2 regions of the Brevibacillus sp. Leaf182 genome follow, and region 2 is predicted to be linked to the other one. Evidence: riboswitches for the same ligand, from Rfam matches in the RefSeq annotation. Region 2 holds a riboswitch; the other holds the start of a gene.
What was found. A riboswitch is a leader RNA that binds a small molecule or an ion and turns the genes downstream of it on or off. The one in region 2 is predicted to bind S-adenosylmethionine.
Positions count from the first base shown of each region.

Region 1: another riboswitch for S-adenosylmethionine. It lies ahead of ASG16_RS04890 (MetQ/NlpA family ABC transporter substrate-binding protein); the one in region 2 lies ahead of ASG16_RS06855 (sugar ABC transporter substrate-binding protein).

Region 1 is NZ_LMPN02000015.1:414,358-430,895, reverse strand. Features, by position in the region: gene ASG16_RS04925 (siderophore ABC transporter substrate-binding protein) at 1-768, shown strand, start outside; partial or broken gene ASG16_RS04920 (DJ-1/PfpI family protein) at 853-1,219, opposite strand; gene ASG16_RS04915 (ABC transporter ATP-binding protein) at 1,323-2,186, opposite strand; gene ASG16_RS04910 (YxcD family protein) at 2,363-2,656, opposite strand; gene ASG16_RS04905 (hypothetical protein) at 2,644-3,078, opposite strand; gene ASG16_RS04900 (methionine ABC transporter permease) at 3,228-3,890, opposite strand; gene ASG16_RS04895 (methionine ABC transporter ATP-binding protein) at 3,890-4,927, opposite strand; gene ASG16_RS04890 (MetQ/NlpA family ABC transporter substrate-binding protein) at 4,970-5,800, opposite strand; SAM riboswitch class I at 5,902-6,004, opposite strand; gene ASG16_RS04885 (Na-translocating system protein MpsC family protein) at 6,225-6,581, shown strand; gene ASG16_RS04880 (ABC transporter substrate-binding protein) at 6,779-7,852, shown strand; gene ASG16_RS04875 (nucleoside hydrolase) at 7,927-8,856, shown strand; gene ASG16_RS04870 (ABC transporter permease) at 8,883-9,704, shown strand; gene ASG16_RS04865 (ABC transporter permease) at 9,710-10,498, shown strand; gene ASG16_RS04860 (ABC transporter ATP-binding protein) at 10,514-11,575, shown strand; gene ASG16_RS04855 (adenine deaminase) at 11,594-13,303, shown strand; gene ASG16_RS04850 (lytic polysaccharide monooxygenase) at 13,541-15,025, shown strand; gene ASG16_RS04845 (MATE family efflux transporter) at 15,161-16,516, shown strand.
Region 2 is NZ_LMPN02000017.1:79,733-96,270, forward strand. Features, by position in the region: gene ASG16_RS06835 (SLC13 family permease) at 1-340, opposite strand, end outside; gene ASG16_RS06840 (glycerate kinase family protein) at 397-1,581, opposite strand; gene ASG16_RS06845 (ABC transporter permease) at 1,726-2,724, opposite strand; gene ASG16_RS06850 (sugar ABC transporter ATP-binding protein) at 2,726-4,216, opposite strand; gene ASG16_RS06855 (sugar ABC transporter substrate-binding protein) at 4,310-5,329, opposite strand; SAM riboswitch class I at 5,426-5,545, opposite strand; gene ASG16_RS06860 (sensor histidine kinase) at 5,748-7,001, shown strand; gene ASG16_RS06865 (DUF421 domain-containing protein) at 7,165-7,623, opposite strand; gene ASG16_RS31495 (hypothetical protein) at 7,648-7,773, opposite strand; gene ASG16_RS06875 (hypothetical protein) at 7,842-8,138, opposite strand; gene ASG16_RS06880 (IclR family transcriptional regulator) at 8,239-8,982, opposite strand; gene ASG16_RS06885 (dimethylarginine dimethylaminohydrolase family protein) at 9,173-10,048, shown strand; gene ASG16_RS06890 (FeoA family protein) at 10,292-10,546, shown strand; gene ASG16_RS06895 (FeoB small GTPase domain-containing protein) at 10,543-11,274, shown strand; gene ASG16_RS06900 (nucleoside recognition domain-containing protein) at 11,252-12,658, shown strand; gene ASG16_RS06905 (hypothetical protein) at 12,743-14,122, opposite strand; gene ASG16_RS06910 (sigma-70 family RNA polymerase sigma factor) at 14,119-14,676, opposite strand; gene ASG16_RS06915 (GNAT family N-acetyltransferase) at 14,797-15,537, opposite strand; gene ASG16_RS06920 (DUF6236 family protein) at 15,579-16,538, opposite strand, start outside.

The DNA of each region.
Region 1 (16,538 bases), on a different contig from region 2:
CTGGATTCCTTGGATAAATTGGGTATCGAAGTAGCGGGTGTTGCTCAGTCTTCCAACATTCCTCCGTACCTGGAAAAGTTCAAAGATGCAAAGTACACAAACGTTGGTGGTTTGAAAGAGCCAGACTTTGAGAAAATCAACGCAATGAAGCCAGATGTGATCTTCATCTCCGGTCGTCAACAGCCTGCATATGAAGAGCTGAACAAAATCGCTCCAACCATCTTCATGGGTGTAGACAACGAGAATTACATGGAATCCTTCAAAGAGAACATGAAAACATTGGGTACCATCTTCGGTAAAGAAGCACAAGTAGACGAAGAGCTGGCAAAAATTGATGCGTCTATCAAGCAAGTGAATGAAAAAGCAACAGCTAGCGGTAAAAATGCATTGATCGTATTGGTGAACGAAGGTAAGCTGAGCGCGTATGGTCCTGGATCTCGTTTTGGCATTATTCACAAGGAGTTGGGTATCACTCCTGTAGATAAAGACATTAAAGTCGAAGGACATGGTCAAAGCGTATCCTCCGAATATATCGTTGAAAAAGATCCGGACTACCTGTTTGTTGTAGACCGCGGTGTTGTGAACAAGAACCAAGACGCTTCTGCTTCTGCAAAACAAACGATCGAAAACGACCTGATCAAAAACACCAAAGCATTTAAAAATGGCAACATCATTTATCTCGATGCGAATTACTGGTATCTCTCCGGTGGTGGATTGGTTTCCACTGGCAGCATGGCAGACGAAGTTCTGAAAGAAGTTAAGTGGTAAGAGGTTAGAAAAGAAAGTGGCGACAGCCGAGGGGAGAAAGACATCCCCAGGCTGTCGCCTTTTCATTTTTTAGAACGTACTGATTTATACCCGGGGCTCCCGTTTTGCAAACTCCCGAAACATCCCTCTTATTTGTTCTACCAATAAAGCAGGTGCCTTCTCTGGTGAACCAGAGTCGAACGGTGGCTGGGGATCGTACCCATGCAACCAATTGGAGGGCCATGTCGATACCAGAGGAAACACCGGCCGCTGTAACGATTTTGCCCTGACGAACGACTCTTTCCTCTGTTGGAGTGGTTCCGAGAGATTGGAGCAGCTCAAAGGACCCCCAATGAGTGGTGGCTACGGCTCCATGTAACAAGCCTGCGGCGCTCAAGATCAGAGAGCCATTGCAAACAGACGTAGTCCATTTCGTCGTCTCATGTGGGGTTGTGACTAACTGTAAGGTTTTCTAAGCCCGTGTAACAAAGAGAGATAAACAGTAGGGATAGCAAAAAGCCGGTTACACCGAAAAACGTGGTGAAAACCGGCTTTTTGCTAGCGGCATCTAACAATTATCTGGCTCCAACCAGCTTGCGCTCTTCCGAGTAAACAGGTTGGGTCGCGTTTTCGATTGGTTGCTTTTGATCCACAGCATGAGACAGCTCATAAGGGAGGCAGAGCGGTACACCCGTGCGAGGATCAATCAGGATGTCTGCTTCGATGTTGAATACCTTACGCAGCATATCAGGCGTCATGACTTCAGCAGGGCTTCCCTCAGCGACAACGGTACCGCGAGAGATGGCAACCATGTGCTGTGCATAACGGGTTGCGTGGTTCAAATCGTGGACGACCATGACGATCGTACGATTCTCTTCGTCATTCAGCTTTTGCAGGAGCTTGAGAACCTCCAGTTGGTGAGCCATATCCAGAAAGGTCGTAGGCTCATCCAGGAACAGGATGTCTGTTCCTTGCGCCAGAGCCATCGCAATCCAGGCGCGTTGGCGCTGACCGCCGGATAGCTGGTCAACCGGACGATCATGGAAATCTGCCATGCCAGTCATGGAGATAGCCCAGTTTACGATCTCTTTGTCTTCCTTAGTCAAGGAGCCGAAGCCTTTTTGATGGGGGAAGCGGCCATAGGTAACGAGCTCAGACACGGTCAAGCCATCGGGTGCGGTTGGGTTTTGCGGCAAAATCGCCAGTTGCTTGGCGACTTCCTTGGTCGATTGCTGATGGATCGATTTACCGTCCAAAAATACTTGTCCGCCGGTTGGTTTCATAATCCGGGCGAGAGTTTTGAGGATCGTCGATTTACCAGAACCATTTGCACCGACCAGGGCAGTGATTTTTCCAGAAGGAATGCTGATGTTCAAGTCTTTGACAATGGAAAGCTCACCGTATCCGATGTCCAGCTTTTGCGTGTATAAGCGCTCCACAATGGGCCAACTCCTTTTTAGGAAAGTATGTACATGTATGAGTAAACGCAGACAATGATAATCATTTTCACTAAGATAAAGTATATAACGGAATGAAGCCAAATTCAATATGAAAAAGCCAACCTGCTCACATGTGTGAACAAATTGGCCTTGGGTTAACTTACGATGGTCAAGCTTTAGTAGGTGATATGAGCGATAATACCTTCTTCGTCGTCCAATACCAGCTCGATACCGGCGGAATAAGGGTTGCGCTGCATCTGGGTCTCCAGGTAGTAGCGAATCGCTTCAATCATATTAATCTCGACGAAGATTTGTTGGCGATCCATCCAGTGTATTTCAGCAGAGAAGCCATACTCCTCGTCCCACATTAGCTCGACGGAGATGTCTTGTGGCTTCAATTGCTTTTTGTAAGCTGCATGAATGCAGATTGCATTAATGATATCTTGTTCAGAAAAAGTTATCTTTTCCATGCGTTCAGTTCCTGTTCTTTCGCGCGCTTGGTTTTGAAGTAGACGAACGCTTTGCGGATCAGGATAATCACAGCGAGGATCGCCATCAGGTTGATCATGAAGCCAAGGATGGAGCCGAGAATACCCATATCAGCGAACAGGCTTCCAAACAGCAAACCAGCCAGACCGCCAATCAGGAGACCTTTCATGAATCCGCCGCTTTTGCTTGCGGTAGCAGCAGGAGTTGTTGTAGTACCTTTATTGGTTGTTGCGTTTACATTTGAATCGGCTTTGTTGGTTGTTTGTGTATTGGTAGGAGCCGTGTTAGAGTTAAAAGATTTTTTCCCGGACTTATAACCTTTCGCGTCGGCATGATCAATAAATCCTCCGGCCGGAGCGAGTACGAGCATTACGGCAACCAACATCATGATGAGTTTTTTCATGTTATTTGAGTAGCCCCTCTCATTAATATGACTTGTATATATAAGTCTACATGAATATCGAGCGAAATACCAACGAACTTTCAGTGACGATTGGTCTACATACCTACAAAAAAGCCCCTGACAAGCGATCTCGTCAGGGGTTCTTCGATTTACGCGCTCTTTTTCAGTTTTCGGGCTGCCCAGTTGCCTAATGATTGAATGAGCTGGACCAGGACGACGAGGATAACGACAGTAATGATCATGACTTCGATGTCCCATTGCTGGTAGCCGTAGCGCAAGGCGAGATCGCCGAGTCCGCCGGCACCGACTGCTCCGGCCATTGCAGTAGCACCAATCAAACCGATGGTCGCAATCGTCAGGCAGAGGACGATGCCAGGCCGTGCTTCACGCAGCATGATGCGAAAAATAATCTGCGTCCGGGATGCGCCCATTGCCTGATACGCTTCGATAACGCCACGATCTACGTCATGCAGGGCCGTTTCCATCAGGCGTGAGATGTAAGGCGCAGTATAGACAATGAGCGGCACAATTGCTCCTTCAATCCCAATCGAAGTGCCCACAATCAACTCCGTAAAAGGAATGATCGCAACCATCAGGATAATAAAAGGCAGCGAACGCACAATGTTGATGATCGTATTCAGGGTGTGATAGATGATTTTGTTCGGGAAAAGGTGATTCGCCTGTGTGATGACCAACAAAATCCCGAGCGGAATCCCGATCAGTGTCGCAATGAACAACGAAAACCCAACCATGATGACAGTTTCTTGCAGTGATTGCCCGAATACCGGAATCATTTCAATCAAACGCTCCATTAGCTCCGCACCTCCTCTGGTGACACAATATCTACGCGGTAGACGGATTCGCGCAAGAAGCGAATGCCATCCTGAATGGCCTGGTCTTCACCAGAAATGTGCAAAAGCAAAATGCCGAGCGCCGTACCTTTTATGGTTGTAATCGAGCCGTACAATAGATTGGTGCTAATCGGAAAACGTGCAGACAGTGTTCCCAGAACAGGATCGAGAGCGGCATCCCCACGAAAGGCAACGCGAACAATTTTGGAAACGGGTCCGGTTTCTTTTATCTTGGACAAAATCTCCTGTGGTACCTGATCGTCAAAAACCGTTTTGATAAAATTACGGGTCGTTTGCTCTTGCGGATTGCTGAAAACATCCAAAACAGAGCCTTGCTCGATGACGACGCCATTTTCCATGATGGCTACCTGATCGCAGATTTTTTTGATGACCTGCATTTCATGGGTAATGAGGACGATGGTTAGGTTAAACTTTCGATTGATGTCGAGCAACAGCTCCAGAATCGATTCAGTCGTCTGCGGGTCGAGAGCGGAAGTTGCTTCGTCACAGAGCAGGATTTCCGGATCAGTGGCAAGCGCACGAGCGATGCCCACCCGTTGCTTTTGTCCACCGGATAGCTGTGAAGGATAAGCATGTGCTTTATCAGACAAGCCAACCAAGCCGAGAAGGTCTTCTACCTTGCGCTTAATGACATCTTTGGGGACGCGATTCATCCGCAAGATTTCCGCCACATTGTCAAAGACATTATAGGAAGAGAGCAGATTGAAGTGCTGAAAAATAATCCCGATCTTTTTGCGAGCTTGCCGCAGCTCTTTTTCCTTGAGGGTCAGCATGTTCTGGCCATTGACGATCACAGAACCGCTAGTCGGCTTCTCCAACAGGTTGATGGTACGGAGCAGGGTACTTTTCCCCGCTCCGCTAAAACCGATAACCCCGTAAATCTGCCCTTTTTCCACCTGCAAGGATACGCCCTTCAATGCTTCTACCTGCTTGTTTCCTACTTGATACGACTTATGAATATCGGTTAGCTGTATCATAACGAGTTCTCCTTGTTGTTCTTGATGTTCCTGGCGTCGATCTTACCAGGACGGCAGTACAGCTCCTTCAAAACGTTCGTCGATGAATTTTTTCACTTCTTCCGAACGGTAAATGTCGACCAGCTTTTTGACAGCGGGGTTGTCTTTGTTGGTTTCGTTGGCTGCCAAAATGTTCACGTATGGAGAGTCAGCCGTCTCAGCGAAGATCGCATCTTTTTTCGGGGAGTAGCCAGCTTCCATTGCGAAGTTCGTATTAATCGAAGCGACTTCTACATTGCTCAGCGAGCGTGCCAGGAATGCCGCCTCCAGCTCTTTGAATTGCAAATTTTTTGGATTTTCTACGATGTCCAGTGGTGTTGCGTTGTCGCCCACGCCATCCTTGAGCTTAATCAAGCCAGCAGCCTGATAGAGCAACAGGGCGCGTGCTCGGTTGGTCGGATCGTTTTGAATGCCGACAACACCGCCAGCCGGGATGTCCTCGACTTTTTTATGCTTGGTGGAGTACAGGCCCATCGGGTACGTCACGGTTTTTCCGACCTCGACGATCTTTGTTTTGTGATCTTGATTGAACTTCGCCAAGAACGGAATGGTTTGGAAGCTGTTAACATCGAGATTTCCTTTATCGAGAGCTTGATTCGGCTGTACATAATCGTTGAAAACGACGACTTCGACATCGAGTCCTTTGCCTTTGGCGACTTCCTTTACTTTGTTGAGAATCTCTTCGTGCGGGCCGCCAGTGACGCCCACTTTGAGTGAGGTTTGTTCAGCAGCAGTGCCGCCGTTAGCAGGCGCAGCTTCCTGTTTACCGCCGCAAGCTGTTACGAGCGATGCAGCGAGAAGTAGTGTAGTGAGCAGTAGACCAGTCTTTTTCATGAAAATACCCCTTTTCTCTGGATGTAAGATGTAATAAAAAAAGCCTCTTCCGACAGAAGAGGCTGGGACTGCGCGTATGTAAATACACGGCAACAATACCTCTCTTATCTGTCGGAATAAATTCCGCTGGATTTGGCACCATATCGTTTGCGATAGGTTGCCGAGGTGTCATAGGGCCAGTCCCTCAACCTCTCTTCATAAGAGAATGTGCTATGAAATTATCATTCCAAACATTGTTGTTAATTCTTATTTGGATAGTTGGATTATAACGACTGATTTTTTACGTGTCAACTGTTTTTGCAAACGAATGACTTGGTGGAAAAATGTGAAATTGATCTAAATACGAATATTCTATTGAAGAATCGGAAAATCATTTGTATAATGAGAGCGAATGAACCCGATACCAGCTATCGCAGGTGATGACATGACTCTAGTGGACTCCAATGAAACCAGAAAAAAGCTGTCTGCCATCTATAATGAGATAGCAAAAGAGTTGTTCGGATTTGGAACGACTTTGCTCCGAGTCACGATTGAAAATCAGATGATTACGTTCCAAGCCAAGCATCGCCGTTCTCCGCGCTCACAAGCGTTGGAAGGCGAAGCGCCGGCCCTCAAGCTCGAAGTCGATTTTCGGATGTCCCTTCTTTATAAGAAGAAACTGCGAGAACGACTGGAGGAAGAGATGGGGTTGCCGTTGGAAGCCGTGCTGCGGGACTATGATGCGCCTACGCAATGGGCGATCACGAATGTTATTTTAGCTGAATCAGAACTGAATACCTGACGCAATCGTTCGGATTTTCTCTTTTGATCTATCTTAAGGGGAGACCGTAGACTTTGCGTAAAAACGGGTGTCACTTCTCTTTGTTTACGAAGAAAAGTGCTCTTGTTTAGAATGATACGTTCTAATCAAGGGTACTTTTCTTTTTATTGTATCACCATATTTTGTCATCAAATGAACCCAACTGGAGGAGAATTACGATGAAAAAATTACTTGCTGGAATCCTGTCTTTTTCTATGATGTCACTGGCTCTTGCTGGCTGTGGCAGCAATGATCAACCACAAGCGGGAGGGGCTGGAGGCGAAGCAAAGGGTGAGCCACAAAAGCTGGTCATCTCCACATGGGGCTTCTCTGAAGACTTTTTCCGCAAAGAAGTATATGAGCCATTTGAAAAAGAACATAACGTGAAAATCGTGCTGGAAATCGGGAACAATGCAGAGCGCCTGAACAAAATTCGCCAAGGAAGCTCCGATGTAGACTTGATCTACCTCTCTGACTACTATGCACAGCAAGGGATTGAGAGTGGAGCATTTGAAAAAATCGACCGCAGCCGCATCCCGAACCTGGATCAAATCTACGACATCGCCAAAGCACCACTGGGCGAGGAGTACGGTCCAGCTTACACGATTGGTCAATTCGGAATTGCCTACAATCCAAAGCTCGTGAAAACCGAGATCAAGGATTGGAAAGACCTGTGGAACCCAGAGCTGGCGGGCAAGCTGACACTGCCAAGCATTACGTCCACAACTGGCCCGATGGTTCTTGACAGTGCTTCCCAGATAGCGGGCAACAAGGAATTTAACGAAGATCAAGCCTTCGCGAAAATGAAAGAAGTCAACCAAAGTGTAGTGAAGTTCTACGATAAGACCTCTGAATACGTGAATATGTTTGGTCAAGAAGAAATCGGCGTAGGACCGATCATGGAAATGTACTTCAAAGACATCAAGGCCGCTGTTCCAGAAGCTGTTTTCGTACAACCTGCAAGCGGCGGATATGCAGTCATGAATACGGTTAACATCGTAAAAGGCTCGAAAAACAAAGCGCTGGCTGAAGACTTCATCAACTACCAACTGAGCAAGGAAGTTCAGGAAAAAACAGCAAAAGCAAAAATCGATTCCCCTGTAAACAAAACGGTTCAACTGACAGAAGAAGAGGCAAAAGGCGTAACGTATGGGGAAGAAACCGTAAGCAAGCTGAAAATGCTGGACATGAAATTCGTTAACGAGCACTCCAAAGCATGGATTGACCGTTGGAATCGTGAAATTACGCAATAACGAACGATAGAAAAACAAGGGCGAGGGTATAGACAATTTCGGATATACCCTCGTTTTCGTGAGGAGGACCACTCGTGCAAAAGATCATTCTTGACGTAGATACGGGCATTGATGATGCGCTTGGCATTATTCTCGCTGTGAAGAGCGGGCAATTCGATTTGGTGGGCATCACTACGGTGAATGGCAACGTGTCGTTGCGAAAAGCCACAGAAAACACGTGCAAAATTCTCGATTTCTTGCAAGTCGGCGAGCAAATCCCTGTTGTCTGTGGAGCATCTGAACCGCTGCTGCGGCCGTTGTTTTTCGAGCATGCCGTACATGGTGAGGATGGCTTGGGAGGTGCTCTGGCCGGCGTTCCGGTGTACAAGAAGCCGACTGCTGGCTTTGCTCCTGATTTCATCGTGGAAAACGTACTCGCTCATTCCGGCGAGATTACGCTCATCATGACGGGGCCGCTGACCAATTTGGCGCTGGCGGTGAAAAAATGCCCGGAGCTCGTCCAACACGTCAAGGATGTCATTTTCATGGGTGGAGTGGTCCGCGAGCATGGCAATGTGACGCCAGTTGCGGAGTATAACATGTACGTCGATCCAGAGGCGGCCAAGGTTGTGTTTCATGCCGGATTCCCGCAATTGACGCTGGTTGGACTCGATGTGACGCGAAGAGTGCTGCTGAACGAGGAGCATATTCGCGAGCTAGGAGATACACCGATGGGCGAGTACGTCAGACAGAGTACGTCTGATTACCTTCATCGTTATTTTCAGCGAAATGGCATTTATGCGTGCGCCATGCATGATCCATTGGCTGTCGCAGTCGCGCTCGATCCGAGCCTGGTGGCGACCAGGAAGCTGTATGTAGATATCGAAACGAGAAGTGAGTTGTGTGATGGGCAAACGGTTTGCGACTTTCAAAACCGCCTGAAAAAAGAACCGAACATAAACGTCTGTCTGGACGTAGATGCAGATGCGTTCTTTGCGCGTTTTCTTGGCGCATTGAAAGCCTGACGATACCGTGAACAGGAGTTAATCAGATGAGAAAAACGGGTCTTTATTTATTGCTGTTGCCGGGTGTGCTGTTTTTGACGCTGTTCATGGTCATTCCAATCGTGATGACGATCGCGTCCACCTTTTATCAAGAGGGTAGCTTTACGATTCAAGGCTATCTCCAATTTCTGACCGACGCGTACTTCCTGAAAATTATGCTGACAACGTTGCAGGTTAGTCTGGTCACGACGATTGCATGTGTTCTGATCGGTTTTCCTTCTGCGTACTACATTTCCAAGCTCGGGCCACGCAAAAAAGGCATCCTGCTGGCATTGGCGATTTTTCCTTTGCTGACCAGCTCTGTCGTGCGGTCGTTCTCTTGGATGATTATTCTCGGAAAAAAGGGCTTATTGAACAGCTCGCTGCTTGCAATCGGGCTCATTGATAAGCCGTTGGAAATATTGTATACGCCGACTGCGATGATGATTGGTTTGATTCATCTGTTCCTGCCGCTGATCATTATTACGCTGGTAGGGGTGATGGAAAACATCGATCCAGATTTGCTGAAGGCGGCGGAAAGCTTGGGTGCTTCCAAATTGACTGCCTTCTGGAAGGTCATTGTGCCACTTAGTGTACCGGGACTCATCATCGGTAGCATTCTAGTGTTTGTCGGAAGCTTGACTGCCTACACCACGCCTGCCCTGCTAGGTGGAAAACAGCGGGTCATCTCCACGTTCCTGTATCAAAATGCGATTACGCTTAATGACTGGCATTTGGCATCCGTCATTGCCACGATCATGATTGTCATTACATTTGTCGTCATCTATTTCATGAACAAGCTGGCGACGAAATTAAATCCGAAGGGGTAGAAGCTATGCAGGAGAAAAATCGCGGGTTGGCCCTGTTTACCTCTCTCGTCTTTCTGTTTTTGCTAGGGCCGCTCATTATCATTTCTTTTACGTCGTTTGAGCCGGGGAGCGTCTTGAAGTTTCCGCCGGAGGGCTTTTCCTGGCGGTGGTACGAAAACATTTTCGAGGTAGAAATGTTCATGACGACCTTCAAGACGTCAATGTTCGTTTCCTTGCTGGGAAATCTCTTGGCGCTCTTGTTGGGGATTCCGGCAGCTTATGCACTCAGTCGCTTTGATTTTCGCGGCAAGGGTATTTTGAATGGCGTTTTCATCTCACCTGTCCTGATTCCGGGGATTGTTATGGGCTTTGCCATGCTGAAATACGTCATTGTCGTATATCATTTGCCGATTTATGCGGGACTTCTCGTCGGTCATACGGTGCTGATGCTTCCGTTTATCATTCGCGTCATTGCATCTTCCTTGTCCAACTTTGACTTCGCCATTGAAGAAGCGGCGTTAAGCCTTGGGGCAGGTCGTCTCGAAACCTTTTTCAAAGTCGTCTTGCCGAATATTCGCTCCGGAATTATAGCTGCGATTCTGATCGCTTTTCTGGAGTCGTTCAACAACGTAGATATCTCTGTTTTCATGACAGGACCAGGGGTAAGCACGCTGCCGATCCAGATGCTGACGTACGTAGAAAACAACTTCGATCCAACGATCGCCGCGATTTCCGTGCTGCTCATGATTCTTACGGCTATTCTCATGTTCATCATTGAACGTCTGATGGGGCTTTCCTACTTTACAAAACGATAACGGAGGCATCAACTCATGGCATTGCTCACGCTGGAAAACGTATCGGTTGCCTATGACAATCAATATATTTTGCAAAACTTCAATCTCAATATCGAAAAAGGACAGCTCATCTCTTTGCTTGGTCCAAGCGGTTGCGGAAAGACGACGACACTCCGACTGATTGCGGGTTTTCTGGAAGCAAAAGATGGCCGGTTCATGTTTGACGGAAAAGATTATACGCGCGTTCCGGTCAACAAGCGCAACTTCGGGTTTGTGTTCCAGAGCTATGCGCTGTTTCCACACCTTTCTGTATTCGATAACGTGGCGTTCGGTTTGCGCCTGCGCAAGGTCAATGAAACAGAGGTAAAGAACCGGGTGCAGCAAATTCTCGAAGTCGTGAGTCTCGGCGGCTATGAAAAGCGTTTCCCGAAGGAGTTGTCCGGTGGTCAAAGACAGCGGGTGGCTATTGCTCGTGCACTGGTGATTCAGCCTGACCTGCTGCTGTTCGATGAGCCGCTCAGTAACCTAGATGCCAACCTGCGGATCAACATGCGCGTAGAAATCCGTCGCATTCAGCAGGAGCTGGGAATTACGACTGTGTACGTATCGCATGACCAGGAGGAGTGCTTCTCCATCTCGGATCAGGTGGCGATCATGAACAAGGGTGTGATCGAGCAGCTCGACGATCCAGCCACGATTTTCAAATACCCGAAGACGGAGTTTATCGCTCGCTTTATTGGTTTTACCAACTTTATCGACTTCGCAGAGCGCAACGAGCAGAACGGAGAAATCGGCCTGCGCGTCGGTGACCATCATTTTACCGCGTCCAAAAATCCGGGCACGGCCAATCCATCCGGCAAAAAATGCGCAATGCGCCCAGATGACCTCCTCGTGACGACAGAAGAGAGCGCCGAGCCGGGAATGAACCGTTTGCGCGGAACAGTAAAGGTAAGCACGTTTTTGGGACGCAGCTATCAATATGTCGTGGAAACAGAGCTGGGCGACTTCACGGTCAATCAAGAGATGGAGACGCCGTACAAGACTGGCCTAAACGTCAATCTGCTGTTTCCAAAAGACAAAGTGGTACTCGTGGACTAAAGACAGGAGGTTATTTTCGTGAAGGTCGATTTGTTGATTCAAGACGTCCAAGTGTTTAACAGTTATTTTAAAAAGTTCATCAAAGGAAACGTCGCTGTTTTGGATGGACGATTCTTCTATATTGGTGAGCGGAGTACGGAAACATTTGAAGCTGCCGAGATCGTGGACGGACAAGGTCGCTACATGATTCCTGGTCTGGTCGATATTCACTTGCATATTGAGAGTACGATGGTGACGCCGGAGACGTTTTCCTTTGGCTTGATTCAAAACGGAGTGACGACGGTCGTACCGGAGCCGCATGAGATGGCCAATGTGTTCGGAATCGAAGGAATCAAAGAGATGATTTGTGCGAGCCGTGATTGTGTCGTTGATATGCTTTACGCGATCCCGAGCTCCGTACCAGCTACCTCGATGGAAACGACAGGTGGGTCTGTCGAGATTGCAGACATGGACGAGCTCTTGCGTTCTGAAGAGATCATTTGCCTCGGCGAAATTATGAATTACGTAGACATCATCAAGGACCCTGACTGCAAGACGAATCGCATCCTGGAGCATATCCGCAAGACGTATCCAAAGCTCGTCATCGAGGGGCATGTTCCGAAATTGCTTGATTTGGACCTGCATCGTGTCATTTATGCGGGAGTAGACTCCGATCATACGCACCAGACGCGTGAGGGCATGGAAGCGCGAATTGCAGCGGGCATGTTTCTGGAGATTCAAGAAAAATCGATGACGGATGAAGTCATGGACTTTTTTGTAAAGGAAGATGTTTCTGAGCATTTTTGTTTTGTGACGGATGATGTGATGACCGATTCTTTGGTCAATCGTGGACATTTGAACCATATCGTGAAAAAAGCCATTCAAATGGGCATGCAGCCAGAGCGCGCCATCTACGCGAGTACATTTACTCCAGCCAGACGTATGAACATGAAGGATAGAGGGGCGATTGCTCCTGGCAAAATAGCGGATTTCGTGTTGTTGTCTGATCTGCATGAACTCAAGATCGAACGCGTCTATAAAAATGGGAAGAAAGCTTTCGACGTCAAGGAAGAGTACCGACAAGTAGTCAAAGAGAAGCAGTTTCCTGCGCACTTTTATGAGAGCATCAAGCTTTCGCCGCTTATAGAGCAAGACTTCCACGTCACAGTAGATGTGCCGGACAATCGCTATCCATGTCGGGTCATGCTCGTGCAAAACGGTTCTACTTTTACAGAGGATCACCGTGGAATCGCTGAGGTGCGGGAAGGACAACTCTTGTGGGAGGAGAGCCCGTACGGCTTGATCGCCGTCTTTGAGCGCTATGGCAAAAACGGCAATCGTGGATATGGCTTGATCAGCGGGGATACGATCAAGCGAGGTGCAGTAGCCACCAGCTATTCGCATGACAACCACAATCTCTTGGTTGTCGGACACAATCCGCACGATATGATGGTCGCAGCCAATGAAGTCATCCGCAACCAGGGTGGGTTTTACGTGGTCGAGGATGGCAAGGTGATCGCGAGCCTTCATTTGCCAGTCGGAGGCATTTTGACAGAGGAACCATTGGAAAAGACGGCAAAGGAAGTCGAACAACTTCGCCGTGCCATGGAGTCGCTCGGTTACAACCACTACAACCCGATCATGTCGATCAGCACGCATTCCTTACCGGTCAGTCCAGCCTTGAAGCTGACGGATCTGGGGTTGATTGATGTAAATGATGGAAAAATAGTACCGTTGCTCTTGATGTGATAAAAGTTGCTTGCTGAGAATTTTATTTTCGGCAGGCAACTTTTTTTGATCAAAAAGTCCCGAAAGAAGCATATAAATTTTCATGCATAGGTATACACTCCTGATTCATCTCCCTATTTTCTGACTGGAATTCAGGTATTTGGTAGGTTTTGGTTTAGGTATTCAGAATCTGTAATACTGGAAAAATTTTCTGTAACATGGTATTCGATCCTAATCCAGAAAAGAGGAGATAAATAAATGGATAACGTAGGGTTGAGAAACAAACTGTTCAGTAAAGGGCTGTCGCTTTTGTTCATGCTGGCAATGATGCTGGTGGCAGGCGCAGCTACACTCGTGTTCGCTGAGAAAGCCTCGGCTCACGGGTACATCGAGTCACCGGCGAGTCGCTCTTACTTGTGTAAGACGGGGCAAAACACAGGCTGCGGTCAAATTCAGTGGGAACCGCAAAGCGTGGAGGGCATTGGGTCGTTCCCGCAATCTGGTCCTGCCGATGGTGAATTTACCGGTGCAGGCCGCTATCCTGAGCTTTACACACAAACAGCAGATCGCTGGACCAAGGTTACCTTGCAGGGTGGACAAAACGCGTTTACTTGGAATCTGACAGCCCCGCATAGTACAGCGGAGTGGAAATATTACATCACGAAAAAAGATTGGAATCCTAACAAGCCGCTTGCCCGAGCGGATCTGGAACTGTTTTGCTCGTTCCAGGATGGAGGGAAAAGACCGCCATACACGGTAACGCATTCGTGCAATGTACCGACAGATCGCAGCGGTTACCACATTATTTTGGGTGTTTGGGAAATTGCTGATACGGGCATGGCCTTTTACCAGGCGATTGACGTGAATTTGACTAACGCTGGAACAGGCGTTGTAGAACAGCCTACTGTTCCAGGCAATGTGACTTCCGTATCGCAAACAGCTACGAGCATTGAGCTTGGCTGGACCAAATCCGTGGCAACTGACGGAATCAAGCAGTACGACGTGTATCGCGATGGCAAATTAATCGCATCTACCAAAGAAACAGCATACACGGACAAAGATTTGACGCCTGCTGCAGCTTATAGCTACACCGTTGTGGCAGTCGATGGCAAAGGGAAAGAGTCTAACGCTAGCAAAGCACTAACTGTTCGCACAAAAGCAGAAGATATCGTGGATACAGAAGCACCGACGGCACCGGCGGGAATCATGACTCACCATCCAACGGAGGCAGAAATCGACCTCATGTGGAGTCCTTCCCGTGACAATGTTGGTGTGGTGAAATACGAGATTTACCGTGATGGCTCCCACGTAGGAACAGTTGAAAAGCCTTCCTTTGTCGATAAAGGATTAACGGCAGGAACATCTTATACGTATACGATCAAAGCAGTTGATGCCGCAGGAAACATTTCCGAAGAGAGCGCACCTTTTGCTGCAAGCACAACGGAGAAAAAGCCTGAAGTACCAGGTGAAATCGCCGATTGGGATTCCTCTGCTGTGTATGTACAGGGCGACCGCGTCTTGTATGATGGACTGGAATTCGTAGCAAAATGGTGGGTAACTGGAGAACAGCCAGACCGTTCCGATGCGTGGAAGCTGGTGAGCGTTGTTGCACTGTCGTGGGATTCCGGCAAAGCGTATGTTGGCGGAGCGCAAGTGAACTTCGAAGACAAGGTTTATGAGGCGAAATGGTGGACCAAAGGCGAAGAGCCAGGGAAAGCCGATGTATGGAAGCTGGTTGAATAATGTTGCAAAGCCCGGGTGATCTGCCTGGGCTTTGTTTGTGTAAGTGCAGCCATTATTTTGCCGATTTCTCCTTGTTTTGATATACTTATAATTTGAACGATAAGTCCATCTTATAAGGTTAGAAGGATATGAAAAATGAATGAAACCTATTCGCTAAATGAAAAATGGCGACAGTTTTTGGCTGTTTTGCTACCGATCTTGATATCACAACTGGCGCTGTTTTCGATGACGTTCGCCGATACCATTATGTCTGGCCATGCCAGTCCGACAGATTTGGCGGGGGTAGCGATTGGGGCTAGTCTATGGACGCCTGTTCAAGCTGGCTTGACGGGGATTCTGATGGCTGTCATGCCGATGGTTGCACAGATGGTTGGGGCAGGGAAACGAGATCAGGTGCCTTACACAGTTATGCAGGCCTTGTATTTGAGTGTGGGGATTGCGGTCGGTGTCATCATCGTCGGAGGTTTAGTGCTTGATCCGATCCTAAACTGGATGCAATTGGAGCCTGAGGTACGCATGATTGCTCGCGGCTTCCTGCATGCAATCGCTATTGGAATTATTCCGATGTTTCTTTATACGGTGCTTCGTTGCTTTATCGACGCATTAGGACAGACACGGGTAACGATGTTCATTACCCTGCTTTCGTTGCCGATCAACGTACTACTGAACTACGCTCTTATCTTTGGTAACTTTGGCTTACCTCGACTGGGCGGAATCGGTGCCGGGCTTGCATCTGGCATCACGTACTGGTGTATTTTGCTGATTACTCTGTTTGTCGTGAATCGCGTACACCCATTCGTTGAGTTCGGTTTGTTCTCCCAATTTCACCGGATCTCGATGAAAGCATGGAAAGAGCTACTGAAGCTGGGGCTTCCTATCGGATTTTCGATCTTTTGCGAGGTTAGCATTTTTGCGGCCGTCACTTTGTTCATGAGTGAATACAGCACGATTACGATTGCGGCGCATCAGGCAGCGATGAACTTCGCCTCATTCCTGTACATGGTGCCATTGAGCATATCGATGGCGTTGACGATTGTTGTTGGTTTTGAGGTTGGAGCCAAAAGGTACCGGGACGCAAAGCAGTACAGTTATTTGGGGATAGGTATCGCTCTTGGTATTGCCCTTTTGTTCGGAATCAGCTTGCTGATGTTTAGTCAGCAGGTGGCTGGTTTTTACACGACCGACATTGAGGTGTTGGAGCTTGCCCAGCATTTCCTGATGTACTCGATCCTCTTCCTGATCTCTGATGCCGTCGCAGCACCTATTCAAGGTGTACTGCGCGGGTACAAGGATGTGACCGTTACCTTTATCGTTGCGCTGATATCTTATTGGGTGATTGGCCTGCCTTTGGGATACATTCTCGCGAAATTCACTTCGCTTGCAGCATTCGGATACTGGATTGGTCTGATTACGGGATTGGCTGCTGGTGCCATCTTCCTTTTTGGACGTCTGCTGTCGTTACAGAAACGCATGATTCGCAGCCATTCATAAGGAAACAGATAAGCGGAAAATC
Region 2 (16,538 bases):
GAACGACGACCGTCAAGAGCCAAAACAAGCTTTTGACATTCTTTGCCTTGCTTACGACCAGATCTGTTAGTTTGCCTGCCAAACCTGTCACTTGAAGAGCGCCACCGAGAATGAATGAGCCTATCATTAACCAAATGACATCGGAGGCAAGCGAGTCGAACAAAATTTCCTGGTCAGCCGTACCTGTCACGACGAGGAGTAATACGGAGCCAATCGCTACATAGGCGGAGTTCAGCGAGGTGGTCGTCCACAGAATCACGGCGACACAGAAGCAGAACAAGCTCCATTTGGCTTCAAATGTCAGGGAAGACGGCAGCATAAGCAGTAATTCAACGAACATAATCAGGACAATCGGAAGGACCCAGGCAGGTCTTTCCTTTGCAACAGTCTGTGCAATCACGATACGTGCTCCTTCGTCATTAAACGATTTGCGAGCTGCAGGCCCACCATGATGGTTCTCATGGAGCTTTCCGAGCAATCGGTCAGCCATTTCTGCGCATGCATGAACGCTTCTTCCAACGTAGACGGCATCGGCAAAATACTCGTGTACGCATCAATTCCGTGCTCATAATTGAGTCGGGCACCTTTCCCAACAGTCCCCACCAAAGCCACTACTGGCAGGGCATGCTTCTTCGCTCTCTTTGCCACTTCCACTGGAATTTTTCCTCGCGGTGTTTGAAAATCAATACTGCCTTCCGCCGTAAATACAAGGTCTGTCTCTTGAAGCATCCGATCCAAATCAATGTACTTCATGATAATGTCGTAGCGTGGATACAGATTCGCACCCGTCAGCGCATGCAAACCAGCACCCAAGCCACCCGATGCACCACTGCCCGGCATTTCTCTGACATCGATACCGAAATCCCGCTCGATGATAGCCGCGAATTGTTCGAGTGCTTCTTCCAGCTCAACCACTTGCTCAGGCGTTGCTCCCTTTTGCGGACCGAACACGCGAGCGACTCCGTTTTCCCCACACAGCTTGTTAAACCAGTTGCAAGCCACATCGATTTGCACCTGCTTGAGTCTTTTGTCCATGCCGGATACATCGATTTTCGTTACGTTTGCCAGCGATATTCCGCCTTCAATACGGATTTCCCGACCGCTTGCATCCAAAAATTTAGCGCCAAGTGCTTGCGCCATGCCTGCCCCGCCATCGGAAGTACCGGAATCGCCGCAGCCTAGCAAAATACGATCTGCCCCCATGTCCAGCGCCGCTTTGATCAATTCACCGACGCCATGTGTCGTCGTTTTGCGCGGGTCACGCAAGCTTCTTGGAACCAGTCGTAGTCCCGCTGCTGCCGCCATCTCGATCACAGCCGTTTGGCCTGTCGTCTTTGATCCGAATATCCCAAAATGGGAAGGAACCTTTTCTCCTACAGGGCCCGTTACTTCCTTATCGATAATCGAACCATTCGAAATTTTTACAATCGCTTTTGTAAAGCCTTCTCCCCCGTCTACCATTGGCAGTGTCTGTACTTGGGAGAGCGGGAGGACGCGCAGGATTCCTTCTTTCATGCACTCTGCTGCTTGCTCGGCATCTAAACTTTCCTTAAAGCCCGAAGGCACAACAAGTATACGCATAAAAACAACATCCCTTCTCTTTATTTGAATTTGCTTTCGCATTCGTCTCACTTGAGTAAGACCAATACTAAGCTTCAAAAAAGAGAAGGGAATAATAGGAAGATGAGAAATCGATGAGAGAAAAGCGAGAAGAACGTTACGATTCTAAGCGTTTCGTTTTCTGCGCAGTTGGTAATAGGTCACAGCCAATGCGAGCGCCAGTACCGTCCCCTTGATAATATCGTAAGCGTAGTACGGCAGATTGAGCATCGTCATCCCGTTAAGCAGCACCCCGATTAGGATCGCTCCCACAAATGTACCGAAAACGTTTGGTTTTCCTGCGCCGAAAACGGAGAAGCCTACGAAAGCAGCCGCTACTGCATCCATCAGCATGGAACCGCCACTACTCACCTGCCCGGTGCCAATCCGCGCTGCCAAGAGCATCCCGCCCAAGCCCGCAAAAAGAGCGGAGAGCACATAAGCCAGGGTACGATAGCGATTTACAGGAATCCCCGACAGACGGGCTGCTTCCAAATTACCGCCTGTCATGTACAGCATCCTTCCCTGTCTCGTATAGGTCAGGTACACATGCGTAATTGCGACAAGTAAAAAGGTCAGGATAACCGGAATCGGTACGGAGAGAATTTCTCCTTGGCCCAGCCACAGGAACCATTCCTGAAATTTTCCCGGAGCCTGTGAGCCGTCCTGCATCGGCATGTTTGCGTAGATCGAGTAGCCTTGGGAATACGTCATATGAATGCCGTTGACGATGTAGAGCATCGCCAGAGTAGCCAGCAAATCAGGAATGCGGATTTTCACGACCAGGAAGGCGTTGACCAGCCCGACGAGCAAGCTGAGTACAATGGGAACAACCAAAGTCGTGAAGACTCCTTGTTCGTACCAAACCATCATCGAAGCAGAAACGACCGTGGTCAATGAAACCGTCGATCCTACAGACAAGTCAAAACCTCCGACAATCAGCGAGAACGTAACGCCAATCGCGACAAATGTCACAATCGAGATGGAGCGAAGAATGTCCGTCAAGTTGTCGTACGTGAAGAAATACGGGTTGGTCAAACTGAATAACAGCATGACAATTACAATAACTGCAACCGTTCCGTATTTATAAACAAAATCAAATAAGCTAAACTTTTTATCTGCCACGTTACTCACCTCCGCTTGCGTAGTACATAATCAGCTCTTGTGTTGCTTCTTCGCGACTCAATTCCTTCACGATCTTGCCCTCGAACATGACAAGAATCCGGTCAGCAATCCCGATTACTTCCTGAAACTCACAGGAGAAATACAGGACACCCTTTTTCTGCTCGGCGAGCTTTCCGATCAGGCGGTAAATATCGCTTTTCGCGCCGATATCCACCCCTTTTGTCGGCTCGTCAAACATAAAGAGATGAGCGTTTGTATCCAGCCATTTGCCGATAGCGACTTTTTGCTGGTTTCCGCCGCTGAGAAAACCGACCAGTTGCTTGATATCGGCTGTTTTTACACCAAGGCGCGAAACGAGCTCTCTTGCACTAGCCGCTTCTGCCCCTCTTTTGATAAAACCAAGCAAGGACTTCTTTTTCAACGAGGCGACTGACAGGTTGTTCTGTACGGACTCCTCTACGAAAATGCCTTCTTTGCGCCTTTCCTCCGGGACGAGCACAATTCCTGTATCGACGGCGTCCTTTGGCGAGCGCAGTTGGGTAGGTTTTCCATGCAATCGAACGGCTCCAGCCTTTGCCTCATCTGCACCGAAGAGCAATCGGGCGAGCTCAGTCTTTCCTGCCCCAACCAGACCGACGACACCCACGATTTCTCCCTCGCGAACCTGCAAGTCGACTCCGTGTACTTTGCCGCCAGCCACACCTGACGCCTCAAAAATCGTTTCGCCAATCGGCACTGCAAGCTTTGGGAACTCCTCGTCAAAGCTTTTGCCCAGCATGTTCGCGATCACTTCGTCCATATTGGTCTTCGCCGTGTCTGTGGTCATAACATGCTGTCCATCGCGCATGATGGTGATCCGATCACAGATTTCAAAGATTTCTGGCAGGCGGTGGGAGATATAAATGATCCCGACCCCAGCTTTTTTCAACTGCGCAATGATTTGAAACAGCCGTTCGCTCTCCTTTGTACTCAACGGCGCTGTCGGTTCATCGAAAATGACGTACTTCGCCTTTTGAACGGTCGCCCGTGCAATCAAAATCAATTGCTTTTCCGATAGCGTACATTCTTCAACGAGCATCCTCACAGGAATGGAGAAGCCGAAGTTTTTTAAAATCTGCTCTGATTCGTTGTACAAGCTCTTCCAGTTGATCAGTCCCTTGGTTTTCGCCTGGACGAGTTGATCGAGTAAAATATTCTCAGCGACGCTTAAATACGGGATCAAGGCGGTGTCCACTTCCTGATATACACATTGAATGCCCTGTGCTTTGGCATCCTGCGGCGAATTGATCGTCACGGCCTGTCCATCGATGGTGATCGTACCGCCATCTGCCTGATACGCTCCCGTGAGGATTTTCATCAGGGTACTCTTTCCCGCGCCATTGGCACCAAGGAGTGCGTGAACCTCTCCTGCGCGCACCTCGAAATCGACGGATCGCAGGGCAGGAACCCCGGAAAACTGCTTCGCCATCCCTTTCATCTGCAATGTGGACATTTTTCACACCTCCTGTTTACCTGCGTGTTCCAACCTCTATAAGGAAAAATCCCGTTGACGGATACAGCTCAACGGGAAAAGCCAATTTGGTTCTTACTTGCCCCACTCTTGTACATATTGGGACAGGTCGCCCATCGTTACTTTCTTATCCTTCGGCAGGTCTTCCTGTTTCACCAGCACTGGATTCAGCTTCACGTTGTCTGGTACTTGCTCGCCTTTGATTTTTTGGAACACGGTTTGCGCATGAATGCGTCCGATATTGGATGGGTCTACCGCTGCCGTCGCTGTCCACGGAGAGTTTTCCGCCTGGATCATTTGCAGATCCTCATCGCTCAAATCGATGGAGTACACTTTGATTTCCGTACGGCCTGCTTGCTGAATGGCACGTGTCGCCCCTTTGGCAAATTCATCCCAAGCCGCCCATACTGCTGTGATGTCGCCTTTGTTCGGATACTTTTTCAAGATTGCTTCCATCTGCGTTTGTGTATCGAGTGCCGTATTGTTGGTAGCAGAACCGAATGCCGCAATTTCTTTTAAGTCCGGGTATTTCTTCTGGAAAGCTTCATACGTGACTTGGCGTTTTTCCATCGGTGCAAAGCCAGCTACCCAAATTTTTACGATGTTGCCTTTGCCGTTTGTATCTGCCGCCAGCTTCTCCAGGCTCAGCTCTGCCAATTTGTTGTCATCCTGCGCCACTACTGGCACGCCTGGAATGTTGATGTCTGTATCAAACAGGACGACCGGGATTTTTCTATCCACGGCTTTTTGCGTGCCCTGCTGCAACGCTTCTGCCGTACCATGGTCGATCAGAATGCCATCAAATTTTTGATTCACTGCCGCATCGAGGTTGGACGCCATTTTTGCCAGATCGGTATCTGCGTTGAATACGGTCAACTCGCCACCGTTTTTCTCCACCTCTGACTTCACGCCATTGATATATTGGGCGGAGAACGTCCCTACGTTTTGACGCATGATCAATGCGATTCTCTTTGCGTTCTCTCCGCCCTGCTGGTTCGTGCTGCCGGTTCCGGTGCTTGTTCCTCCGCCGCATGCCGTCACGAGAACAGACGCAGCCACAACAAGTGAAGTCAGTAATCCCAGTTTCTTTTTCATCACAAATGTTCCCCCTTTTTCTTTTTGATAACAGATGACAAAAGCAAAAAATCCTCTTTCACAGAGAAAGAGGACAAAAATCGACAAGATTCTCGCCTCTTATCTGTCAGGTATTCTACCTGTTGGAGTTAGCACCTTGGCTCGAAAGAACGCATTCTCTCGTGCTAGGTTGCCGGGCTTCATAGGGCCATTCCCTCAGCCTTCTCTTGATAAGAGTAGTTTCTATTTTCAAAACGTTTGTATAAGTATATACAGAATATAATCTGGCAATTACCTATCTGTCAACTAGGTTTACCGAAAGAATTTTCTTGATAAATATTCCAGTTTCTTATGTAACATCAAGAGGGATTTTGTTGTGTCTTGTCGAATTATCGTAGATTGATACAAGCCTAGCAAATATTTGCGATGGGGATGCTACATGAGTCTATTAAAAGAAGTCATTCTTCAATGGTTTTTCGCCATTATCCCGTTTGTGTTTTTCAACATCTATTACCGTGACAAAATGAGGAACTACAGCCGCTCCTTTATTGTCATCACCAGCTCAGCCTGCATGTTTCTCGCGATGACCTTCGCCCCGAGCGTCACGAATGGCATGTTTTTTGATATCCGACATATCATCATTCTTTTCGGACTGGTTTATGGCGGAGTCGAGATTGCCTTGCTCCTGCTGATTGAAGCCTTGGTTTATCGGTACTACCTAGGTGGCGAAGGAACATGGGTTGCCATGCTGATCCTTACAGTCAATTTTGTCTTGTCACTCTTTTTGTATCGACACTATAAAGCCAGTTATCGGAAAACACTGTATCTTTTTATGACGAGTGCGATTTTTTCTACGGTTGCTTTAGGGACTACTTATTACTTTTTTCCCACGTATGTAACTCAACACCTCGTTTACTACACCATAGTGATTCCTATTCAAAACTTTTTCGGCCTCTGGTTATTAATGTCGCTTTTCAGCAAATGCGTTTCGGATAAGGAGCTGTTTATTCGCCACGCGCAAAATGAAAAAATCCAGACGATGAGCCATGTTGCTGCATCACTCGCACACGAGGTTCGCAATCCGCTGACAGCAGTCAAAGGCTTCTTGAAATTAATACAGGAACGCCCGGAAAATTTGGTAAAAGTCGATCAATACATTCGCATCAGTCTCGACGAAATCCAACGGACAGAAGCCATTTTGACCGAGTACCTTGCGATTTCCAAGCCACTCAAGGAACGGCATGAGATCATTAATGTGAGCGAGCATCTCCATGCCATCCGCGAAGTGATGCTCCCCTTTGCCAATATGCATAACGTGGAGCTTACGCTGCAAGACTTTGAGAGACCTGTGACGATCAAGGCCAATCCAGACGAGTTCAAGCAAGTGCTGGTGAATTTCATCAAAAATGCCATCGAGGCGTGCTCGGATATTTCGGACGGAAAAGTCTCCCTGGACTTGCTCATCGAGCGAAACAAAGCCGTTTTGGTCATCAAGGATAACGGTATCGGTATGGATGCAGGACAGATCAGCCGCCTTGGAACGATTTACTTTTCTACGAAAACAACTGGGACCGGTCTTGGATTGACGTATTCCTATCATGTCATTCATGCGATTGGCGGAACGGTCAATGTATCAAGCAAACCACGAGTAGGAACCAAGTTCACCATTATGCTCCCGTATAAGGCACAGTAACTTCATGCAGGTTTTGCAGAGGAACTGTGCCTTTTTCCATTCGATAGCTAATGATGCAACGGAGGTACTTGTGGTTCTTTTTCGTTTTTTAAGGTGTACAGCAGTTCATTTTTCCGATTAATCGTTGCGAGAAAGACTTGTTCGGACGCGATCCCCTTTTTCTTCAATTTTTGAGCACGGTCAATCGACCGTTCGCCTCGATAATAGCCAAATCAATCTCTGCCAGATCGAAAATGTCTTTCTCGCGAAGCATATGGAGAACATTATCGAGAGAGTAGCGGATTTTTTTCATGTTTTTGACGTGAAAATTCCCGTTGGAGAAAATGACGGTCGGCTCAAATGTCACCATTCTGCCAAACCAGCGAAAGACAACGGACAACTGCGATACGACCCGTTGCAATATACCCAACGTCAAAACTGCTACTACAATCGAAATATGCCGGACATCTGGCTCTGCAATGTCAGCCCCTGCCACTGATCCCAAAGTAATAATGATGATAAAGTCAAAAACAGGCAGCTCCCCAATCGAACGCTTGCCCATGAACAAGGTGACCAGCAGTAATAAAGGAATAATTGTACATACGCGCCCGATGACGATCATACTTTCTCCGAATCCTTCCACATTTGCCCCTCCCTTCACGCTTTACTATGCAATTTCTGGGAAAGCATTATGCAAAACAAAACACCAGGAGTCTCCGGTAAATGTGAAACCCTCCACTTTCTGACCGAAGAACTCCATAGCAGCCGCAGCCTCTTTTGCCGATGCAACCATTGTCTTCTTACCTCCTGGCTTGACGGCAATACTGTCGCTAAACGACTCCCCGCGCCACAAATTCGTTTTCACTTCCTTGCCAGTACGAGCGTCGAGATACCCGGAAAGATCCGGAATTGGATGTGGAAGACATCCCGCATCTGATTGTTACGTGAAATAGTTTTTTCCGCATTTTTTAATTCCGGATAGTGTTTGCTCAGCCTGTCTACGGTTTTCTGGGCTGCTTTGCTCAATTGGGGTTGCGTCGATTTGGCTGCCGCGGCTTGTACAGTTACTTGTGGTTGCGTAACCCACAATGGACTTGAGAAGAGCAAAGCAGCAGCTCCTACTGTGATCATCAGCTTTTTGGTTGCGTATGGTTTCATTTTGAATTTCCTCCTGGCTTCCTCTTTTTTTACGTTCTTAGCCCAATAGTCGGAAGTAAAAGGAAAATGTTACAAACAAATCAAAATAAAAAAAGGCCAGTCAAGCCTTTGACAGGCCGCCTAGCCGTTGCGAGGTTTTGTGAGCGACATCCTTTACCTGTTCAATCAAATACTGGAGCCGTTCCTCCTTCAAATCATACGTGACAATTCCAATGCTTAATGCCCCGATTACCTTTTGGGTGTAATCAATCACAGGTGCTGCGACGGACGCCGTATTTTCCGTCCGCTCCGCAAAGCTGACAGCATGACCAGCAGCTCTGATCTCCTGGAGCTTCTCCATAAAAGCAGGCACCTGCTCTTCACTCACGAGCTGTACTACGGTTTGTCTGGCTTCTTCCACAGGCATGTGGGCCAGCACGACTTTATTAGCCGCACCGATATGCATCGGAATCCGCAAGCCCAACTGGTCGTAGATGCGGATATTGTGCTGACTGTCTACGCGATCAACGACAATAGATTCGAGTCCGCTAGGCTGACTGAAATAAACACTTTCGTTCACTTCTCTGGCAAGCTCCTCAATCATCGGCTTGATCACTTTGCGATAATCGATCCGATCGAGCACCCGCAAGCCGAACTCCATCCATTTAATCCCCAACGTATATTGTTTGGTCGCAGCATCCTGCTCTACCAGTCCATGCTTCATCAACGTGTACAACAGTCGATAGATGGTGCTGACCGGGAGCTGGCATTCTTTCGCTAAATCATTGATCGTCCACCATTTTCTATGTTCATCCGACGAAAGTACCGTTGCAATCGCCATCGCTCGATCAAACGATTGAATCACGGTCATCCCCCCCTTTTCTATCTATCTTCTCATATGAAACTATGTTAAACCATTTGCTCTAATTTTGTGAATCGCAAAAAAACTCCAGGAAGAATCACAGATTGACAGTCAGAAATCAGAATGTGTAAACTAATGGTGAACATTTCGAAATATGAATAATATTCTGCAATGTGGAAAAAGGGAGGCAACTATGTTCCAAGGCAGCCAATCCATGGTCAAAAAGATGAAAACCGTCATCATCAAGCATCCCCATCAAGCATTTATCAGCCAAGAACATCTCGATCAATCGTGGAAAACCTTCAATTATACAGACCGCCCTGACTGGGACCGCGCTCTGCATGAATACGCCAAATTCGAATCGATTTTGCGCGAGCATGTGGAAAACGTCCTGCACTTGCCACAATCCGATAAAACCGGACTGGATTCCATTTACGCCCACGACCCGGTGAAATTTACTTCCAAAGGGGCAATCATCCTCAAATCTGGCAAGGAGCTTCGTCAGGGAGAAGCAGAAATATACAAGACCTTTTTAGAAGAAAACAATATCCCGATTCTGGGACAGCTCACAGGCGATGCCTTGTCAGATGGCGGCGATCTCGTCTGGCTGGATGAAAAAACGCTCGCGATCGGACTTGGCTTTCGCACGAACGAAGCGGCTATCGCTCAAATTACGGAAATGGTCAAGGATTTCACGGATGAAATCATCGTTGTACAGCTCCCGTATGATCGCGGTCCTGCGGAATGTCTGCATCTTATGTCGATCATCAGCATGGTCGATCATGATTTGGCAGTCGTCTACTCCAAGCTGATGCCTGTATTTTTCCGCCAACTGCTCATCGACAGAGGCATACAGTTAATCGAGGTACCGGATCATGAGTACGATAATCTCGGTAGCAATGTTCTCGCCCTCGCGCCGCGTGTGTGTATGGTCGTGGCAGGCAACCCGATTACCAAGCAACTCCTTCTCGACGCAGGTGCGACTGTGTACGAGTATGAGGGCGAGGAGATTTCTTATAAGGGAACAGGTGGGCCTACTTGCCTGACAAGCCCGGTGGAACGAATCTAGCCGTTAGATACACGCAATACACCATCAAGAATGAACTGTACCTCCATTGTTAGATACCATGAACAATTGGGGGTGCAGTTTTTCTATGACCAAAAAGTTTCCTTAAGCAAAAACTTTGTTGCCTAGGAAAGAATCTTACCTTAAACTAAAATCATAAGATATCGTCTACGTGTACTTTTTTTTACCTTCATTTTTGCCCTAAGCCAACAGTTTGTCCTTAACGAAAAAAGGAGAGTGAACCTCATGCCATCTATCAGCATTCCTTTATCTGATGCCTTGATTGGTAGCCACATCTGTCTGGATCGTATTGACGTTCAGGGTATACTGCGCAGACGATTGCTGGATCTCGGCTTCGTCCCCGGCAACATCGTGGAAGTCATGCAAAAAAGTCCGCTAGGCGATCCCATTGCCTTTCGGGTTAATAACACGATCATCGCCCTGCGCAAAGAAGAAAGCTCCCTCATATTTGGAGAGTACGTGGGGAGTGAAGAAAAGTGACTTCGTACACGATTGCCTTGGCAGGAAATCCGAATACCGGTAAGAGTACATTATTCAACACATTGACGGGACTTCGCCAACATACGGGAAACTGGGCAGGGAAGACAGTCGTAATGGCTGAGGGAGAATTCGCTCGGGGAAATACGACTTTTCGGATCATCGATTTGCCAGGTACGTATTCCTTGTATTCCAACTCGGCGGATGAAGAAGTCGCGAGAGATTACATTATCTTCGAGCAGCCTGACGTCACCATTGTGGTACTGGATGCGACTTCATTGGAACGGAATCTCAATTTGGCCTTGCAGGTGTTGGAAATGACCCCTCACGTCGTCGTATGCGTCAATTTGATCGATGAGGCGAAAAGGCTTGGCATTCGTATTGATCTGGAAAAAATCTCGCAAAGCTTAGGCGTTCCCTGTATCGCCATCTCCGCCAGAAATCAAATCGGGATCGAGAATTTGCTCGATCAGGTGGAGAAAGTAGCAAACGGAACAATCGTGCCCAATCCTGTACAGATAATCTACAGTGAACAGATTGAATCCAAGCTGGCACAGTTGGAGCCGCAAATCGAGAAAACCTTGGGTAGCCGTTTTCCGACAAGATGGATCGCTCTGCGGTTGTTGGATGGAGATGAAAGTTTGTTGCGCACCTTGAGAGAGCGCATGCAAGATCCGGCTACAACGGCAAGAAAGGAGCCTTTGACCCATGGCCGAACCGTTTGCCACTAATCCGTCTGATTCCCTTGATGCACTTCTTTCCGCGGCCCAAAGCTCAGTGGAAGGAAATTCCATTCGAGACACGATTGTGAGTGACATTTACCGCACTAGTCGCAGTATTTGTAAGGAAGCTGTGACATACGAAGACAAGCAAAAGCTTTCTCGTGCATATAGGCTGGATAAAATTGTGACGTCAAAAATATGGGGCTACCCCATCATGCTGGCGATTTTAGGCGCGGTATTCTGGATCACGATCGCAGGTGCCAATGTTCCGTCCGGAATGCTTGCAGATATGTTCGGTGTAGTCGAGGGTTATCTAACTGCTGGCTTTCAAGCTGTACACGCACCTGATTGGCTGCACGGGATTCTGGTTCTCGGATTCTTTCGCGGTACCTCATGGGTTGTCAGCGTCATGCTGCCTCCGATGGCTATCTTTTTCCCAGTCTTTGCCCTGCTGGAGAACTTCGGATATCTGCCGCGTGTGGCATTCAACATGGATCGTCTGTTTAAAAACGCTGGCGGACACGGAAAACAGGCATTGACCATGTCGATGGGGTTTGGCTGTAACGCAGCAGCCATCCTTTCCACGCGGATCATCGAATCTCCCCGGGAGCGAATGCTGGCGATTCTGACCAATAATTTCGTCCCGTGCAATGGTCGCTGGCCCACATTGATTTTATTGTCTTCGCTATTTATGGCGACCAGCGCGACAAGTGGATGGCAATCTCTGACTACTGCTCTCATTGTAATGGGTATGGTTATTTTTGGAATCGCTATCACTCTTACGGTTTCCTGGACACTATCCAAAACAGCCTTGCGCGGAGTACCGACACACTATACGTTGGAGCTGCCCCCTTATCGCCGTCCGCAGATTTGGAAAACGATTCTGATCTCAAGCAAGGATAAATCGTGGAACGTGCTGAAAAGAGCCGTCATTGTGGCCGCCCCTGCCGGTATCATCACTTGGGTATTGGGCAATATCTATGTCGGTGGGGACAGCATCCTCGCCCATATGGCTGCCTTTTTTGATCCGTTTGCGCAACTCATTGGTCTGGATGGCTACATTCTCATGGCTTTTATTCTCGGTTTGCCCGCGAATGAAATCGTGCTGCCGATTCTTCTGATGGGGTACATGTCCTCCGGTGCCATGGTTGATGTGGAAGGCCTCGACAACATCAAGGATGTCTTCTTGCAGCACGGGTGGACTTGGTTGACAGCACTCAATATGATGCTGTTCTCTCTGCTTCATTACCCTTGCGGCACAACCTTGTTCAATATTTACAAGGAAACGAAAAGTGTGAAATGGACAGTACTATCCGCACTCATTCCGCTTGCCATTGCTATCGGAGTAACGTTCTTGACTGCCCTGGTGGCAAGGGCACTCGGTTGGGTGTAAAAAATAGCAAAAAGCCTTTGCACAAGACCAGACCTCCTGGTTCGTGCAAAGGCTTTTTCGTGACTTTCCCAGTGGAATCGTACTTTATTTTGTAATAGGTATCACGCCATCCAATCTGACTCTCTCAAACTCTAGCCCGCCCATCTCTACCGTATACGTATCCTGTTTCGGTACCCTGAAAACAATGGAAACAGTTTCCAAATCCTCTGCCACAATCATATCCTTGTAAGCCTGACCCTCTACACGTAAGTTAATTTCTTCTGGTCCCTTGTTTGGAACGACAATGGACAGCTTGCCTTTGTCGTAATTTACCTTTTCAATGTTCAACTGTTTCTTTTTTCCAAACGGAATCGTTTGCGGATATTTGGCATTCATATCAAGCACGAAGTTATCCTTTAGGGAGCGCTTCATCGTCACTTCATCAAATCGCAGCTCCAGTTTTTCCGGGAGAGCCCCATAGAACAGTGACGGAATAAATTGCGCCCTATAGGTATCTGTCCCCTGCACATGCTCCACGTTTTTATTCACCTTGTCGTCTATCGCCTGATATTCTTTCCCGCTTCCATCCACCAATTTCATATTTTCTAATCGATGTAGAACAAACCCATCCTCGAACTTAGCCTCAAGCTCTATCTCTGTCACAGTAGGCGAAGCTATCATTCGGTTCACTTGCAAGCTCGTCACCAGACCATCTGTTTTAAGCACAGCATCTACATCTGCATCCGGTTGGATTACTTTTTCGGCGGCAGTGACAGACTTTGGCAGGGGCAGCAACAGCTCAGCTACCACGACATCATCTCCTGATTTTCGCATATCAACGATTTGCACTGGCAGGACAGGCTTGGTCTGACCCATCAGCGCCTGCATTTCTTTTTCGTCAATTCGATAATCCGACTTGATTATGAGATAATGCACACCATCGATCATTTGAAAATCCCTTGATCCATGACCTCTTTCTGACAGCTTCCCCAACTCTACACGAAGACTCCCATAAAGCATATCGCTTCTTTTCGATTCATCCGGAATTCGCGCAATCTCCTCCATTTTTTCACCGGAGATTAACAGTGTAAACGTAATCCGTCTGTGATCGACCATGGCATCCCTGATCTGATAAACAAAACCGTCCTTCTCCAATTTCACCTCTGGCAGAATCGGATAGCCGTTCTTCAAAGCATGCATGAAACCTTCATCGGGCGTGACCCATTCAAATACCTCCTGGCCTCGCTCTGCACCAGTCAGTCCCCACAAGCTTCCATCAAAGGGCTGAGCAATCTGGAAGAAAAGGGTAGCAGCAACTGCCACTCCGGCTGCCCAAGAGGTAACCTGCCAACGACGGCGACGCTTCTCACGCTGAATTTTTGTGAGTACTTCCTGCTCGAATTTTTCCAAATGAAACGGATATTTTTCACGAACGGTTTGCTTTGCTGATTGACTCCATTCCTTCCACATGCGATCGTCGCTCATCCTTTTACCTCCTTCGACATGGTTTCCTTCAATTGCTTCCTGGCTCGATGCAAACGCGTACGGACGACCTCCTGCGAAACTGAGAGAATATCCGCCACTTCCGCAATCGACAGGTCTTCATAATAGTGCAGGAGAATAACCTGCCTGTACTTCGGTGCGAGGGATTGAATGTACGTGACGACCTCTTCCCGCTTCACCCGGTTTAAAATCTCTTCCTCAACCTGATTGTTTGCCTGCCGATCCATCAGGTCACCCAGATGATCATCCATCGTCGGAAAAATGTTGCGGAACGACCACGACCGAAAATGTTTTTTGCTTTCATTCATCGCGATCTTGTAGAGCCAATGCTTGATCTGTCCGTCCCCGCGAAACTGATCGAGATGCCGATACGCTTTGATAAACACGTTTTGGGTAATATCGTCCGCCAAGGCATGATTCTTTACCGTGAGACTCACCAGATGAAAAATCTTCTCCCCGTATTGCTGCATCAGCCATTTCAGTCTGGATTCCCGTGTTACCTCCAGACTCGCTGGCATTGTTTCTGCTTCGTTCAACCCGTTCACCTCATCCGTTGATTGCTTGCTATTAGGTATGATCCATCCCACGGCAAAAAGGTGACAGAAAATGCAAAAAGAAACCGCTGTGGTTACCACAACGGCTACTTCGCTATCGCTCTACAAAAAATGCTGCATCCAAATATTCGGCTCGATATATACCACTTCGTCCTTTTCCACGTCAACCTGCACGGGAACTAATGCGTCTGGAATGATGTACGATCCGGACTCAGGGAATTTCATCCCTGTCCAGCTTTCCCAATCTTTCAGATTTCCTCTGATCAGCATGGATTCCGGCGCTACCTGCATGATCGTCGCTCCCAGTTTCCAATGCGTGCGCACCCACGGATCAAACGGAGCGTCATCGGTCGTTTTCCACTGAACATACTTGTCCATTGGCGTGAGCGGGTACTTGTGCTTGAGCGATGGACGTACGGGTGCCACCAAGTACGCCAAGCCATTTTCCTTGGCGATTTCCTTCATCGCCGTAACCATCTGCTTGCTCAGACCGAGACCGCGATAGTGGGGATCGATGGAGATGGAGAGTGCCGATAACGCGTTTGGCTGCTTTTCTTGGCGATAGTCTTCAATCCCTTGCAGAAAGACATCATCCCACCCTTTTGGCAGCCCTTCCGTAGTACCATCCCAATAAAATGGAATCGCATTTCCTACAGCCATCAGCTTGTCAGCCTCGTCCGTCAGTATGAATTGATAAGAAGAAAACCAGTCATACAGATGACCGTAATATTCGTTAGCCACTTCGTCATTCAGCATGAAGGCAGACCAGCTTGCTTCGATTAGTTCATCAGCTTGATCGTTTAAATCTGATCTTTGTGCGAAAGTGTAGATGTTGTATGGCATGCTTGGAATCCTCCTACGAATGGTAACTCATAACAAGGAAATTATATAAAATCTTGGACGATTCCTTTGCTTCGAGCTCGATATAAATATAAAAATCCTTTATCTGATAGTTTTTCAAGAGCACTTCTTTTAATAGACATATAATTGACAGCAACATCTACAGTGGTTGCTACTCCCACTAACATTCCTACTGTCGATGGAGAAAAAGTATCCATCTTGTATCCAGCGATACCAGCAAAAGTTGAAAGCATTGTAGGAGACTTAATATTAATGATTGATCGTAAGGATGATAGGAGATAGTTAATTCCTGATCCCCTTAACATTTTAATTGTCTCTCTAGTCCCTTTTTCCATTTGTTCCTTAAATAATATCGTATACTCTTTAAGTTGATGTTCAGATTCTACGTTACTTATTTGCTGCTCATAATTATTTAAGATAGTTCTAAAAGCTAGTAGTTCATCTCGATATTTTCTTTTAAATTTAATAATGTCTTTGTAAGAAGTGTCTGGACTTGGGACAGGCAATATGTTTATAGACAGATTAATTACCGGCTCGATTTTACTAAATACAGGCTCTTGTGACTTCCGAATATCAGAGTAAATCCGATTGACTGTACTAGCCTTATCAGTCCCAATTACCGTATAGTTTACATCTGCCAATGCAATATATTTAGCAAGAGTTGCCATGTATATCTCCGCAAAAGTTCTTTCTAATAACAACCAGTCTCCTTCATTATTTTTCACGAATCTATCTAACCCTAAAATATTCGAAAGCCTATATGTCAATTTATCTCTATGAATACTATATGAATCCTCTTCACTAATATTGAAGATTCCCCTCTTAGATTTACGTCCGTGTTCGTTATTCTTCTGTTTTTGAAAATATTTATATTTTCTAATCATCTCATTCTCAAACTCAGTAAAAATTTCATGATTCATTAACTCATCTGGAAATATAGGCCGATACTGGTCCTCATAACTTAAAAATTCGAGTAAATAATT